2 regions of the Exiguobacterium sp. s142 genome follow, and region 1 is predicted to be linked to the other one. Evidence: riboswitches for the same ligand, from Rfam matches in the RefSeq annotation. Region 1 holds a riboswitch; the other holds the start of a gene.
What was found. A riboswitch is a leader RNA that binds a small molecule or an ion and turns the genes downstream of it on or off. The one in region 1 is predicted to bind S-adenosylmethionine.
Positions count from the first base shown of each region.

Region 2: linked by a shared signal. The riboswitch ahead of KNP77_RS02580 (methionine ABC transporter ATP-binding protein) and the one ahead of KNP77_RS13260 (Na+/H+ antiporter NhaC family protein) in region 1 are both predicted to bind S-adenosylmethionine.

Region 1 covers NZ_JACSMB010000018.1:3,742-11,287, forward strand. Annotated here, with positions in the region: gene KNP77_RS13255 (GGDEF domain-containing protein) at 52-1,731, shown strand; SAM riboswitch class I at 1,830-1,925, shown strand; gene KNP77_RS13260 (Na+/H+ antiporter NhaC family protein) at 1,997-3,280, shown strand; gene KNP77_RS13265 (TVP38/TMEM64 family protein) at 3,317-3,949, opposite strand; gene trhO (oxygen-dependent tRNA uridine(34) hydroxylase TrhO) at 4,173-5,114, shown strand; gene KNP77_RS13275 (divergent PAP2 family protein) at 5,232-5,657, shown strand; gene KNP77_RS13280 (PucR family transcriptional regulator) at 5,762-6,985, shown strand; gene ald (alanine dehydrogenase) at 7,117-7,546, shown strand, end outside.
Region 2 covers NZ_JACSMB010000002.1:17,740-25,285, forward strand. Annotated here, with positions in the region: gene KNP77_RS02555 (hypothetical protein) at 1-272, shown strand, start outside; gene KNP77_RS02560 (arsenate reductase family protein) at 320-673, shown strand; gene gcvH (glycine cleavage system protein GcvH) at 722-1,105, shown strand; gene KNP77_RS02570 (PTS sugar transporter subunit IIC) at 1,150-2,205, opposite strand; gene KNP77_RS02575 (thioredoxin family protein) at 2,396-2,653, shown strand; SAM riboswitch class I at 3,106-3,211, shown strand; gene KNP77_RS02580 (methionine ABC transporter ATP-binding protein) at 3,290-4,318, shown strand; gene KNP77_RS02585 (methionine ABC transporter permease) at 4,308-4,970, shown strand; gene KNP77_RS02590 (MetQ/NlpA family ABC transporter substrate-binding protein) at 5,000-5,830, shown strand; gene KNP77_RS02595 (MDR family MFS transporter) at 5,935-7,149, shown strand; gene sufC (Fe-S cluster assembly ATPase SufC) at 7,322-7,546, shown strand, end outside.

The DNA of each region.
Region 1 (7,546 bases):
CGAATCTCCTACCATACATATGAGAAGACTTTTCCCACACAGGAGGGAACTATGAATCATTTTCGCAAGATGTCCGTCCTCGGTTGGAGCATTTGGAGTTTGATCGTTTTACTGACCATCACTTTGTTTACAACCGGTGTCCTTGATGTTCCGGCGATCGAGCCGCTTCCGTTCATCTTGATCGCGCTGCTCGTCATCATTTTCCAAATGGACTCGATTGAACGGAAAGGCGTCTATTTCACGTTTTCAGAAAGCATCGTCCTCATCATCTTTTTATTCTTTGATTTTGAGACGGCGCTCCTCGTCAACCAAATTGGACTCCTCGTCTTTCAGTTCGCCAACTTAAAACCGCGCGTCGCGCTCCGCCGCTTCCGGTTCACTTATCCTTGGAACGCGATCACGTCATTTTTAGAAATCGCCATCCCGGCAAGTGTTTACTTGGCACTCGGCGGTGAGACCGGTCTTGGCTTCTATTCGCAGGATTCGTTTGTCCCGCTCCTTGGTCTGATCAGCGCCATCATCTTGAACACGATTGTCCAAAAATATCAAGTCGGCTGGTGGTTCCGCGTTGATATTCCGGTCCGAGATTTTCTGAACATCGCTTTTTACACGTATATCGTTAGTTTCGTCTTCATCTTTGCCGCGTCGTTTTTCCGTGAGACAAACTTGCTCGTCGTCAGCAGCATTGCGGCCGCCCTCACGTTCTTTATTAAGCGGTTGATGATTCAAAAAGGGCGCCAAGACGCGTTCAAGTCATTGATCGAACAGTACGATGAAGCGAAAGAGGCCGTCTCCCTGTCTCAAAGCGAGGCCCAGGCGATTGAAGTGTTCTTGAGTCAATGTGAGCGCCTCAACCAATATGATAAAGGGTTTGTCGAGTTCGTCCTGTTCGACCGAACGCTCTATTTCGATTTGTTGACGCGACAGCCGATCGACCGTCCGCTCGTCTTCGACTTGATGGAAGCGCGCCATCCACACGCCAAGTCTGTCGATTATGAGATGCGCTTCGAATGGGACGCAGCGTTGTCAGATGCGTTTCATGACGATTACCACAGCTTCATCTCGGTCCAGTCAGAAGAGATTGACGGGATTCGCACACGTATCGTCATGATCGGTGAACACGTCTATGGCTATCCGCCCATCATTCAAAACGAGATGGTAAAACTGTTGAAATCGTTCAACCGAACGATCAGCCGATGCCACGAACGCGACCGCCTATACACGGAAAGCCGCACCGATAGCTTGACGCTGCTCGCCAATGCGCGCGCGTTCTACGAGTATGGGATTCAACAAATCTCGGACGGCTCGATGTACCCGATCTCGGTCGCGATGCTCGACATCGACTTCTTTAAAAAAATCAATGACACGCACGGTCACCAAGTCGGAGACAGCGTGCTCCAAGAGTTCGGGCGGCGAATCCGACAAGTGCTCCGGACCGATGACTTTGCGGCCCGTTATGGGGGCGAGGAGTTCATCTTGCTGCTCAATCATTGCGACGTCGACCAAGCCGTCGATATCGCCGAACGGATTCGGCAGAAGATTGAAGATAAGCCGTTCCGTGTCGATGGGGTCGATATTCCCGTGACCGCCTCGATCGGTGTCGATACGATTCAAGCGTTCGGCGACAAACGGCTTGACGATACGATCCGTAACGCTGACCGGGCCCTTTACGTCGGCGGCAAGTACGCCGGTCGTAACCGCGTCGCCCATTACAACTTTTTGACGACATGACTTCCCCCCGCGTCCACTGGCGCAGGGGGATTTCTGTTGACAACCCGATTTGAAACAGGTACGTTAGGAAACGTGTCTAACAACTACATCATGACGACTTTTTATCAAGAGAGACGGAGGGACTGGCCCTTAGATGTCTCGGCAGCGGGTAACCTGTGCCAAATCCAGCGAGCGTTCTGCTCGAAAGATGAAAAGGGTGTCTCTTACAGAGAGAGCCTTTTTCGGAAGGCTCTTTTTTTCTATTCTTTGAAATGAGGTGAATCGATTGGAACAACCAACAGCTAACAAATGGGCGCTCTTGCCCTTGCTCGTCTTCCTCGTCTTCTTCATCGGGGCGGGTATTTATTATGGCGACTTTTACAAGTTCCCGGTGCTGATCGCGGCGTTGATCGCTTTAATTGTCGCTGCGATGATGACGAAAGGAAGCGTCACGCAGACCGTTGAGCGCATCGCCCAAGGTGCCGGTAATCCAGGCATCTTGATCATGATATTCATCTTCCTGCTCGCCGGCGCGTTCTCGAGCGTCGCCGGTGCAATCGGTGCGATTGACGCGACGGTCAATGCGGCCTTGACGTTCCTGCCACCATCACTCTTACTGAGCGGACTGTTCGTCATCGCCGCTTTCATCTCGATGGCGATGGGCACATCGACCGGTACGATTGCCGCGCTCGCCCCGATCGCGCTCGGCATCCATCAAGAGAGCGGGGTCAATATCGCGATCGCGGCCGCGGCCGTTGTCGGCGGGGCCATGTTCGGAGACAATTTGTCGTTCATCTCGGATACGACAATCGCTGCCGTAAGGACACAACGGACGAACATGCGCGACAAGTTCCGGACCAACTTTTGGATCGTGCTCCCGGCCGCAATCATCACGACTGTCCTGTTAGCCGTTCTCTCCAGCGGAGAATCGACGATTGAAGTGGCCGTGTTCGAATGGTACAAATTGATTCCGTATCTCGCCGTCATCGCCCTCGCCTTGACCGGACTGAACGTCATCCTCGTTTTGCTCGGCGGCATCGCGCTCGCTGGCATCATCGGGCTGATTGACGGAAGCTTGGCCGTCACGTCTTACGTCACGGCGATGGCCGACGGCATGATGGGCATGGCCGAGATCTCGCTCTTGACGTTATTCATGGGCGGACTCGTCGGACTCATCTCGCATAACGGTGGACTCACCTATTTACGAGACGCACTCACGTCACGGATTCAACGCCGGGCTGGTGCGGAATGGAGCATCGCCGGGCTCGTCAGTGCGACGAACGTCGCGACGGCGAACAATACGATCTCGATTCTCGTAGCAGGCCCGCTTGCCGCGAATATCGCCGATACGTATGACATCGAACGGAAAAAGTCAGCGAGCGTACTCGACATCTTCTCGTGCGGGGTACAAGGACTTCTGCCTTACGGGGCGCAGCTCCTCATCGCCGCCGAGTTGACGAACACGGCGTCCCCCGCCCTCGTCCCGTATATGTTCTATCCGTTCCTCCTGTTCATTTGCGGAGGCTTGGCGATCGTCTTCAACTTCCCACGTTTCAAAAAAACCAACTAAGCAAAAATCCTCGAAGGCGGTCGCCTTCGAGGATTTTTATGTTCTCGCTTCACGTTTACGTTTGAGCTCTTCGTTCCGTTTTTTGAAAGCGCGCCGTTTGAGAAGTTCTTCGAGACCCCGGCTGATCGCCCACAATACGAGCAAGAGCAAGCCGAGCATCGACAAGCGGAACGGGCTTTGGATGAACTCTTGCCACTGATCACCGATGACCGAGAAGATGACGACGACGAGCAGTTTCCCGAATCCGGCCGCCAATACGAACGTCCGGAGCGGCATTTGAATCAAGGCGAGTAAGTACGTGATTAAACTGACCGGGATGAACGGCAACGAATATAAGAATCCGAGCGAGATTGGACTCATATGGTTGATGCGATCGAGCCAATAGACACCCTGTTTATGTTTTTCGAGCCAACGCGTCATCGGTTTGCGGAACACGTATCGGACGGCGGCGAACACGAGGAGCGTCCCTGCCAAACTGCCGATCCACGATAAGAGCACACCGAGCCAGAAGCCATACGTGGCCGCGTTCGCCGAGATGATCAAGACGAGCGGGAGAAACGGGAAAATTGCTTCCAGGAACGGGGCCCCGAGTCCAGCCCAAGGACCTCCCGGCAGTCCTTGGAGCCATTCGATGATGTTCAATATATATTGTTGGAGTGATGTGAGCATCTCAGTTTCCACCTTCGGCTTTCGTTACTACCTTTTACCCGAATTCGTTCAAGAGGACGCATCCCCCTGCTCTCCTCAAAAAAAAATAAAAAGTATTTGCGAAATTTCACTGTGATATCTATCATATAATAATGGACTTGTGGTTGCAGGCAAGTTCATTCGTCGAACGACACAACCCAACGTTCGTTTTCCTGCAAAAAACTGAACACAGGGGAGCAATAACATGGAAACAAAACCAATGCGGGTCTTACTGTACTATAAGTACGTCAACATCGAGGACCCAGAAACACTGACACAACAACACCTCAAGTATTGTAAGGACCTCGGGATCAAAGGACGTATCTTGATTTCTTCCGAAGGAATCAACGGGACGTGCTCGGGCACTTGGGAACAAACCGAACAGTACATGAACGACTTGAAAGCCGATCCATACTTCAGCGACATCGAGTTCAAAATCGATGAAGTCGAAGAGCATGCTTTCAAGAAAATCTTTGTCCGTCACAAACAAGAGCTCGTGACGTGGCGCTTTGATGGCGAGTTCGACGTGCCTAAACAACACGGTGCGTATCTCGAACCGGAAGAATGGAAAGAGATGATGAATCGCGATGATGTCGTCATCCTCGACGTTCGTAACAACTACGAGTACGATCTTGGTCACTTCAAAAATGCGATCAAAATCGACGTAGAGGCTTCTCGTTACATGCCAGACTGGCTCGAGGAGAACAAAGACCTCTACGAAGGGAAAACACTTCTCACGTACTGTACCGGAGGCGTCCGTTGCGAGAAATTTACCGCATATATGCGTGACCAAGGTCACGACAACATCTTCCACTTAAAAGGCGGCGTCGCCATGTACGGCAAAGACGAAGCAACACAAGGGGAAAACTGGGACGGCGAGCTTTACGTCTTTGACGAGCGCATCAACGTCCCAGTCAACACGGTCAATCCGTCAGTCGTTTCAACGTGCATGCACTGTGGAACGAAGACGGTCCGTTACGTTAATTGTGCCAACCCGGAGTGCAATGCCCAACACTTCTGTTGTGAAGAGTGTGAACCCAAACAGATGCGTTCATGCTCGAAAGAGTGTCAGGAGCATCCACGCAACCGCTATATCATCGAGAATATTGCGGAACAACTTCAAGAGACTGAAGGCGTCGTCGGGTAACAAAAATCGACCGAATAGCGTCGCGGGCAAATGCCCGCGACGCTATTTTTGACAGAAACTTTACGTCTAGCGCGGCATGGAATCGGGTATAGTGTAGATACTATTGTCAGACAGGAAGTGACTGAATTGCTCTTTAACGAACCGTTACTCGCCGCAATACTGGCCTGGTTTATCGCCCAGGCGGCCAAACTTGTGACCGAACTCATTCGAACACGTGACTTTGAACTTGAAATCATGTTCGCCTCAGGCGGAATGCCAAGCTCCCACACCTCGACCGTCGTCGCGCTCGCGACCGCGATCGGCCGGGCTGAAGGCCTCGACTCAAGCATGTTCGCCCTCGCGCTCACGTTCGCGACGATCGTCATGTACGACGCGACCGGCGTCCGTCAAGCCGTTGGTTTCCAAGCCCGTCTATTGAACGACTATTTTAAAGGGATCAAGCACGACACGCCGATCTTGAACGAACTCGTCGGCCATACACCGTACCAAGTCATCGTCGGCGCATTGCTTGGCCTCGTCGTCGGACTATTTTTCCCAATGTAAAACGATACACATGTCCAGGCATGTCGGTCCCCTCTCAAAAACTGTCCATCTTTTTGTGAACTTTCACAACAGAGACGGTATAGTGATAGAGAGGAGGAATCGACATGCCTTTTTTACAGAAATCATATGAATCACTCGACACGCTTGCCGAAGCGATCGGGCAAGCGATCCGCGCACCGATCACGATCGAAAATCGCCACCATCAGCTACTCGCCTATAGCACGCATCCCGACTCGACCGACCCGGCTAGGATCGCGACCATCATCGGCCGTCGCGTCCCGGAAGCCGTCATCGAAGATTTGTGGGAAAGCGGTATCCTGCAAGAGCTGATCGACCGAGACGAGCCTGTCGTCATCCCGGCCCGGATGGCCATCGGTCTCGGCGAGCGCGCCGCCGTCGTCATCAAGCAGCAAGAAGACGTGCTCGGCTACATTTGGAGCCTGGCCCGGACGACCCCTTTCTCCGAGCAGGAGCTCACCGTCTTGAAGGAAGGGGCAAGTATCGCCAAGAAACTGCTCATGACGATCGCCATGCACGAACGTCGCATCGATGCCGAACTCGAGCGTTTCTTTTTAGAAGTGCTCGCTTCGCCATACCTCGCTTCCGCACATCGGGAACGCTTGAACGAACTTGCCCCGATTGCCGTCGCGAGTCGCCTGACGATCATCGACTGCTTGCAGCCGATCACTCCGCAATTCGCTGAGCGGTTATTTTATGCGCTTGCGACACAAGAAGCGATCGAGGTCGTCCTTCACGCCATCGACGGCCAACAACTGCTCGTCTGGCATTATATGAAGTCCGAGCTATCTGAAGAAGAGGCCGCCCTCCTCCAGTGGGCCGATCGCTTCGAGACCCAGCTTCAAGACAAGTTCACTGACGCCGAACCTCGCCTCGGGATTAGCCGTCGTTTCTTCGAAAGCGATACGCTCTATGCCGCGACCGAGGAAGCGAGACGGGTCACATCGCTACGTCGGAAGTTCCCGTTCGAGCTCGCTAGTGCCCGGGCGTTCGAGCAGATCGGCATCTATCAACTCGTCCCCGATTTGTCCCGACGGATCGGCCTGCGCCTCGAGACGCACCCGACGATCGAACGGTTGCAGGCGTATGACCAAGTTCACCACACCGAACTCGTGACGACGCTTGAATGGTATTTCTATTTTGACGGGAACGTCAAACGAGTCGCCGCCCACCTCCATATCCATCCGAACACGGTCTTGTATCGGATTCGACGGATCGAAGAACTGACGAGCATCACCCAAGTCTCGCTCCCGGAACGGGCCGCTATTTATTTAGCGATCAAGGCCGGACAATATCGTCAAGACGACTGACCCCCACTTTGTGAAAAATCACAAAGTGGGGGTTGTCGCTTTTAGAATCCATGCTAAAGACAGCGATTTCACTTGGGTCTATACTAGAGGTGTGAACAAATTGTGTCAGCAGATAGAAAGGGGAATTACACATGAAAATCGGGGTACTGAAAGAGATTAAAAATAACGAAAACCGCGTCGCGTTGACGCCGATGGGTGCATCAGTCTTGACGGAACTCGGACACGAGGTGCTCGTCGAGACGGGAGCCGGCATCGGGAGCGGCTTCACGAATATGGAGTACATCGACGCTGGGGCAAGCATCGTCGATTCAGCACAGGACGTTTGGGGAGACGTTGAACTCGCCTTGAAAGTAAAAGAGCCACAGCCGTCAGAGTATCAATATTTCCGTTCAGACCTTACGCTCTTCACGTATTTACATTTAGCGGCCGAACCTGAACTCACGAAAGCGCTCGTCGATTCAGGCATGACCGCCATCGCCTACGAGACGGTCGAAGTCGACCGCACGCTTCCGCTGCTCACACCGATGAGCGAAGTCGCAGGACGGATGGCTGCTCAAATCG
Region 2 (7,546 bases), on a different contig from region 1:
AGCGTCGTGGCGAGAAGCTCGCCGGCTTCGAGCTCATCCAAGTCGCGGCCGTCAACAACATATTGAAAGCACATGGAGAGACGGGCGACCCGTTCAATCCGACGCGCCGGGTCGAGACACGGCATCCAGAGCTCGTCGCCGGACTCAACGAATGGCTACCAGGGTACGGCAAGTCAGCCGAAGCAGCCGCGGCGATGCTGCGCTATATCGAAGCGCGTCATTCAGTCAACGCGACGCTAAAACAAGAGATCAAGCGCTTGCTCGAGGCGTGAATTGAGTGAGGCGATTATGCTAAAGTGAAAAATAAGAGGTGATAAATATGGTGACACTATACGGCTATCCACCGTGCAGTACGTGTAAGAAAGCAGAAAAATGGTTGAAAGAGAATGGCGTCGACTATACATACGTCCATATCGTCGAAGCGACGCCATCAAAAGATGAACTCGCGTCGATTTGGCAACAGTCGGGACTACCACTCAAAAAGTTTTTCAATACGAGCGGGCAAGTGTATCGGAACGAAGGTGTTAAAGACAAGCTTCCGAATTTATCAGAAGACGAACAAATCGAACTTTTAGTCGGTAATGGTATGCTTTTAAAGCGTCCTATCGTCACAGATGGGCAAAAAGCGACGGTCGGTTTTTCAGAAAAGTCATTTACAGAAGTTTGGGGCTAAGTGCTATAATACACGTGTGAGTCTAATTCATTTGAGGGGGAAGTTAGGATGAGCAAAGTACCTGCAAATCTACGTTATTCAAAAGAACACGAATGGGTTGAAGTGAACGGAAGCGTTGCCCGCATCGGGATCACGGATTTCGCACAAAGCGAACTGGGGGACATCGTGTTTGTGGAACTTCCTGAAGTCGGCGGCACGATTTTGCTCGACGAGCCGTTCGGTTCGGTCGAATCGGTCAAGACGGTATCTGAGCTTTACGCACCGATCTCTGGGAAGATTACAGCGGTGAACGAATCACTCGCAGACTCCCCAGAACTCGTCAACGAAGCGCCGTTCGAAGGAGCATGGATGATCGAAGTCGAGTTGAACGATTCAACAGACGTCGACAAACTCATGTCTGCCGAAGAATACGAAGCGATGATTCAAGGCTAACAAACATCCCGGTTTCTCGTTACGAGAAGCCGGGATGTTTTGATTCATTCGAAGTCGAGGCGGTAATGTTCAGGTTGAATGAGTGACGTCCGGTTGAACAAACGATAGAACAGGATTCCGAGCGAGACCGGAATAAACCCGAACAAGACGATGACGAGCAGGACGTTCCAAAGTGCGAACCCGCCCGGCATCAAATGTAGGGCGTTGACCGGCCCAATCAGTCCAGAGACGCCGAATCCGGCGCTGATTGGTGTTCCTTCGATGCGAAGGATGCCGGCGAGCGCCCCGAGGATGGCCGCGTTCGCGAGCACAGGGAGCATCATGATCGGACGCCTGACGAAGTTCGCCATTTGAATTTTCGGTGAGCCGAGGAAGTGAGCGATCGACGTCCCGGTCGCATTCATCTGCCATCCCGCGATAGCGAGACCGAAGCCGGCCGCGACGACGCCGAGATTGGCGGCACCGGCTGCAACACCCGAGAGGCTGATCGCCGTCGCAATCCCGACCGTCGAGATTGGGGAGACGATGATGAGCGAGAACGCCATCGCGATCAACATGCCCATCATGATCGGCTGGAGTTCCGTCATCGTCATGATGATGGTGCCGATGTACGTCGTGATCTGTGAGATATAAGTGAGGAGGAATGTACCAATCCCTCCGGCGACGACGATGACCGTCATCGGTAAGACGAGGACGGTGTACGTCTTTAAGCGTGGCGACAGCTGTATGACCATATATGTCGCAAGGGCGGCGGTCACACCGGCCGTGATGACGTCACCGATTCCAGCCATGAGGAACGCGCCTTCCTCGATGCGAATGGCGCCGCTCCCGACCTGGGTCGCGATGCCGATCGTGCCGGCCTCGAGTGCTGAGCGTCCGAACTGCATGGCGACGGTGACACCGATGATGACCGGAAGCAGGCGCATCGCGATCGTCGTCGCATCTAAGATGAACTGTAGCGACGGAAAATAAGGAAGGATTGCTTTCGTGAGCTCGCCGAGGAGCGCGCTCGGGATGAGAGAGATTAAAATAGCGAGACTGAGTCCGTTCAATACGTTCATCAAAAATTGTTTGCCTGTCAGTTTCGTTTGTTCCGTCATAAGTCGATTCACCTGTCCTTTTCTACGTATACGCTGTTATGTACGAAAGCGTTAAAGTTAATGACCATACTATGCCTCTTTTCGTGAAGCGTCAACAGGAAATGTTGAACGATTCAGAAAATTCGTGGGGTGAGCACAACTTTTGAACAGATCGGCTCACATTCATATACTTATAAAAGAGGTGAGAACAATGATTACAGACGGATTGTTATATATATACGCCCCGATGTGTGGAACATGCGCTGTGGCCGAGCGGATGCTCGCCGTCGTCGAAGCGGTCGACCCGACACTCGCGATTGACAAGCAGGACGCCAACTTTATCCCGCAAGAGTTAGAAGCGTATCAAGTGATGAGCGTACCGGCGCTGTTAAAGCTTAAAGACGGCCAAGTCGAAGACCGATTATATGCGTTTCAAAACGTGCAGCACGTCCTATCTTTCGTTAAATGAGATAGGATGATTAGAATAATCAGAAAATTTTAAATAATCAGTTGACACAGAAAGTTCACGAATGGTATATTCATTACAACATCTTACTTGAACACAATATAGGACGAGATTCTCCAGCCATCAAGACGTTTTAGAACAGCCGGTGCATCACTTTACGCGACTTTTAGGTGGACCTTCCCTTCGATTGTCCCCCAAAAAAATCAAGCGCAGGGACACCTACCGCGTAACCGCATGGTACGTTCTAAGGCCGAGTGATGGATGGCTTGAATCCCCCATATAAGGATGAACACTCTGATCGGGCAAAAGAGTTTCATCTATGGGTTGTCCTTCCGTGACTCAAGGTGCTACGTTCTGTGTCATCCTCGGATGGCACCTTTTTTTGATTTTTCGCACAAAATAGTTTGACATGAAAATAATGTGTCGCTATTATAAAGCTAATCGAATAAACAACACTCTTATCAAGAGAGGCTGAGGGACTGGCCCTATGACGCCCAGCAACCGCGGAGCAATCCGAAATGGTGCTAATTCCAGCAAGGTGAGAACCTTGGAAGATGAGAGCAATCGTTGTCCGTACCGATAAAGTACGCACGTTTGCTCAAACGTGTGTACTTTTTTTGTTGTCAGGAGGGAAAGGTATTGATTCAATTACGTAATGTGGCCAAATGGTTCGACACGAAGAACGGTCGAGTCCAGGCGGTCGATGATGTGTCGCTCACAATCGAGAGCGGCGAAATTTTTGGAATAATCGGATATTCAGGGGCGGGGAAGTCGACGCTCATCCGTCTGCTCAACCGACTCGAGTCACCGTCAAGCGGTGAGATCGTCGTCGCAGGGAGTGAGCTGACGAAGCTCACTCCGAAAGAACTGCGCGGGGTGCGCAAAAACGTCTCGATGGTATTCCAACACTTCAACTTATTATGGTCGCGCACTGTCGCTGAGAACATCAGCTTCCCGCTCGAACTGATCGGAGTACCGGCCAGTGAACGTAAACGCCGCGTCCAAGAGCTCGTCGATCTCGTCGGTCTCGCCGGACGTGAAGACAGCTATCCGTCGCAACTATCGGGCGGTCAAAAGCAGCGAGTCGGGATTGCCCGCGCGCTCGCTACAAATCCAGACGTGCTCCTCTGCGATGAAGCGACGAGCGCACTCGACCCGAAGACGACCGATTCGATTCTCGAACTGCTCGTCAGCATCAATAAGAAACTCGGACTGACGATCGTCCTCATCACCCATGAGATGCACGTCATCCAAAAAATCTGTCATCGCGTCGCCGTCATGGAGGCAGGGAAAGTCGTCGAGACCGGCCAAGTCGCGGACGTGTTCCAACATCCGGAACAGCCGATCACGAAAGAGTTCGTCAAACAGATCGGTGCCGTCGACGACATGTCGCTCACATTCGAGCATTTGAAAGCACGTTATCCGAGTGGCCAAATCGTCAAACTCAAGTTCTTGAACGAGACGGCCGAACAGCCGATTTTATCGGAAGTGTTGAAACAGCACGACATCGGCTTCAACATCATCGGCGGTAACGTGACGCAGTCGCAAGTCGGCGCGCTCGGAACGCTATTCATCCAATTGATCGGAGAGCCGGCTGAAGTCGAGCGGGCCATCGCCTCAATCCGATCGCAGGCAGTGGAAGTGGAGGTGGAAAACGATGTTTCCTAATGTAGATTGGCAAGTCATGCTCGAACAGACGTGGGAAACGCTCTATATGACGCTCGTCGCAGGAGCCGCGACATTCGTCATCGGTCTCGCCCTCGGCATGCTCTTATATGTCACGAACGAACCACTCATGACGAAGAATCGTCCGATTTACACGATCATCAGTGCGTTCGTCAACGTGTTCCGCTCGATCCCGTTCATCATTTTGATCATCTTGCTCATCCCGTTCACGCTCCTTCTCGTCGGAACGATGCTCGGCTCGACGGCGGCGCTCCCGGCGCTCATCATCGGGGCGGCCCCGTTTTATGCACGTATGGTCGAGCTCGCGCTTCGTGAAGTCGACCGCGGCGTCATCGAGGCGGCCGAGTCGATGGGCGCGACGAAATGGCAGATCGTCTATAAAGTGTTGTTCCCAGAAGCACTCCCGGCCATCGTGTCAGGCATCACGGTGACGATCGTCGCCATCGTCGGTTACACGGCCATGGCCGGAGTCGTCGGGGGCGGTGGCCTCGGGAACTTGGCGTTCCTCGAAGGGTTCCAGCGTTCACAAAGCGACGTCACGTTCGTCGCGACCGTATTGATCTTAGTCATCGTCTTCGTCGTTCAGTTCATCGGCGATCGACTCGTCTCAAAAATCGATAAGCGATCAGCTTAATCAAATACAATCATATGGAGGGTTTTATAATGAAATCATGGAAAACAGTACTCGGATTGACAGCAGCATCAGCACTCACAATTCTCGCGGCATGTGGCGGCGGGGATTCAGAATCAGGCTCGGGCGACAACAAGACGCTCATCGTCGGCGCGTCGAACGTACCACACGCTGAGATTTTAGAGCACGTCCAAGACGAATATGAAGAAAAAGGCTACACGCTTGAAATCAAGAAGTTCCAAGACTACGTGCTCCCGAACAAGACGCTCGCAGCTGGTGAACTCGACGCGAACTACTTCCAACACGAGCCGTACCTCGAGTCACAAATGGCTGAGAACAAAGACTATAAATTCGCTTCAGCCGGCGGCGTCCACATCGAGCCGATCGGTGTCTACTCACAAGACTACAAATCACTCGATGAGCTTCCGGACGGCGCTGAAATCATCATGAGCTCGTCGGTCGCTGACCACGGACGAATCTTGACGATGCTTCAAACAGAAGGCTTGCTCACGCTCGCTGACGGCAAGACGACAGACGCGACAGTCGCTGACATCGTCGACAACCCGAAAAACTTGGAGTTCAAGACGGACGTCGAAGCGGCACTTCTCCCGCAAGCGTTCAACAACGGTGAAGGCGATGCCGTCCTCATCAACACGAACTACGCGATCGATGCCGGACTCAACCCGCTCGAAGACGCAATCGCTCTTGAAGGCGAAGATTCACCGTACGTCAACTTGATCGTCACGCGTGAAGGCGACGAAGACGATGAGCGCGTCAAGGCACTCCTTGAAGTATTGACATCAGAAGAGACACAACAGTGGATCTTGGATGAGTACAAAGGTGCGGTCGTACCGGTTAAATAATGATTGATTTTAGGCTCGGGACATCCCGGGCCTTTTTTGTTTGCAGTGGTTTTGCTTCAATAATAGAAGTAAACTATTTATATATAGAAAAAGGGGGGATCCGGGTGAGCATACGACAGATTCATCCGCTGACGCTTGGCGTCTTGTTCGGTACATTTTTTGCACGGCTGTCGACGTTTTTTGTCATGCCGTTTTTTGCGATTTATCTCGCGACGCTCGGTTTCTCGGCGAGCGTGATCGGGACAGTGTTCGCGACGTCTGCATTATCCGGTCTATTTATGAGCTTTTTTGGGGGGACGCTGTCTGACCGCTACGGGCGCAAACAGCTGATGTTGATAGGTATCGGTTTGAACGCCTTGACGTTCACCGGTTTCGCACTCGCAACGGAGCTCGTTTGGTTTTACATATTTTCGGTATTGATGGGCGTTTCACGTTCATTCCTTGAACCGGCGTCTCGGGCCTTGATCAGCGACACGACGCAACCCGACCAGCGTGTCATCGTCTATAACGTGCGCTACTTCATGATCAACATCGCTGCGGCGATCGGACCGCTGCTTGCGGTCGTCTTGTCACTTACGGGAGCGAAGAGCGCGTTCTTCGTCGTGACCGCCGTCTATGTCCTTTACGGCCTCGTCATCTCGACGTTGTTCCGGAAGTATCCGTTTGAAGAAGGGGACGGCGTCAAAGTGCGGCCGCGCCTGACGGAGACGTTCCGTGTGTTAAAAGAAGACAAGACGTTCCGCTTCGTCATCATCGGCATGATCTTTGCCATCATCGGCTACAGTCAATTCAATTCGACGTTGCCGCAGTTCATCGCGTTTCACGACGGATTCAGTGACGGGTCGCGCCTATTCGCTTATCTGTTGACGGTCAACGCGATCACCGTGCTCATCGTCCAGTATCCGATCATGCGGTTCGGTATTCGCGTCTCGCCGATCAAGTCGCTGTTCTTTGGGATCGCGACGCTCTCGATTGGGCTGTTATTAATCGGCTTCGCTGCCGAGGTGTGGGTATTGTTCGTCGCGATGGTCATCTTCACGGTCGGGGAAGTGCTCATGTTCACGATGACGGACGTGTTGACGGACGATTTGGCACCGGAACATTTGCGCGGCACGTATTTCGGGGCGATGGGGTTGACGGCACTCGGTCAATCGATCGGGCCGGTCATCGGGGGACTGCTACTCGACGGCTTCGACAACGCGTCGCTCCCTGTATTTGGGAGCCTAGCCGTTCTGACCGCGTGTGGCGCCTTTTTCTTCACCGGCGCGCTACGGGAAAAACAAGCGAATTCGGCTCAAGTCGAGGAAAATGTTGGATAATATCTTGATTTCCCGATGTTCTCATTCTCAACATTTATGTTCTATTGAGAATGAAATATAAGGTGAGTCGCTTGAAATAAAAAATTGCCTAGATTAAGATTAGAATATATCTAATCTACGCCACAAATGGCGAGAAAACGGAAGGGGTATCCGAATGTCTAACGTACCACACATGAAAATTGATGACCTCCGCGTCTCAATCGAAGGAAAAGAGATCGTCAAAGGTCTTAATCTTGAAATTAAAGGTGGCGAAATTCACGCCATCATGGGTCCTAACGGGACTGGTAAATCAACACTCGCATCTGCCCTCATGGGTCATCCATTGTACGAAGTGACAGGAGGAAGCGTCGACTTGAACGGAGAAGACGTCCTCGAGATGGAAGTGAACGAACGCGCG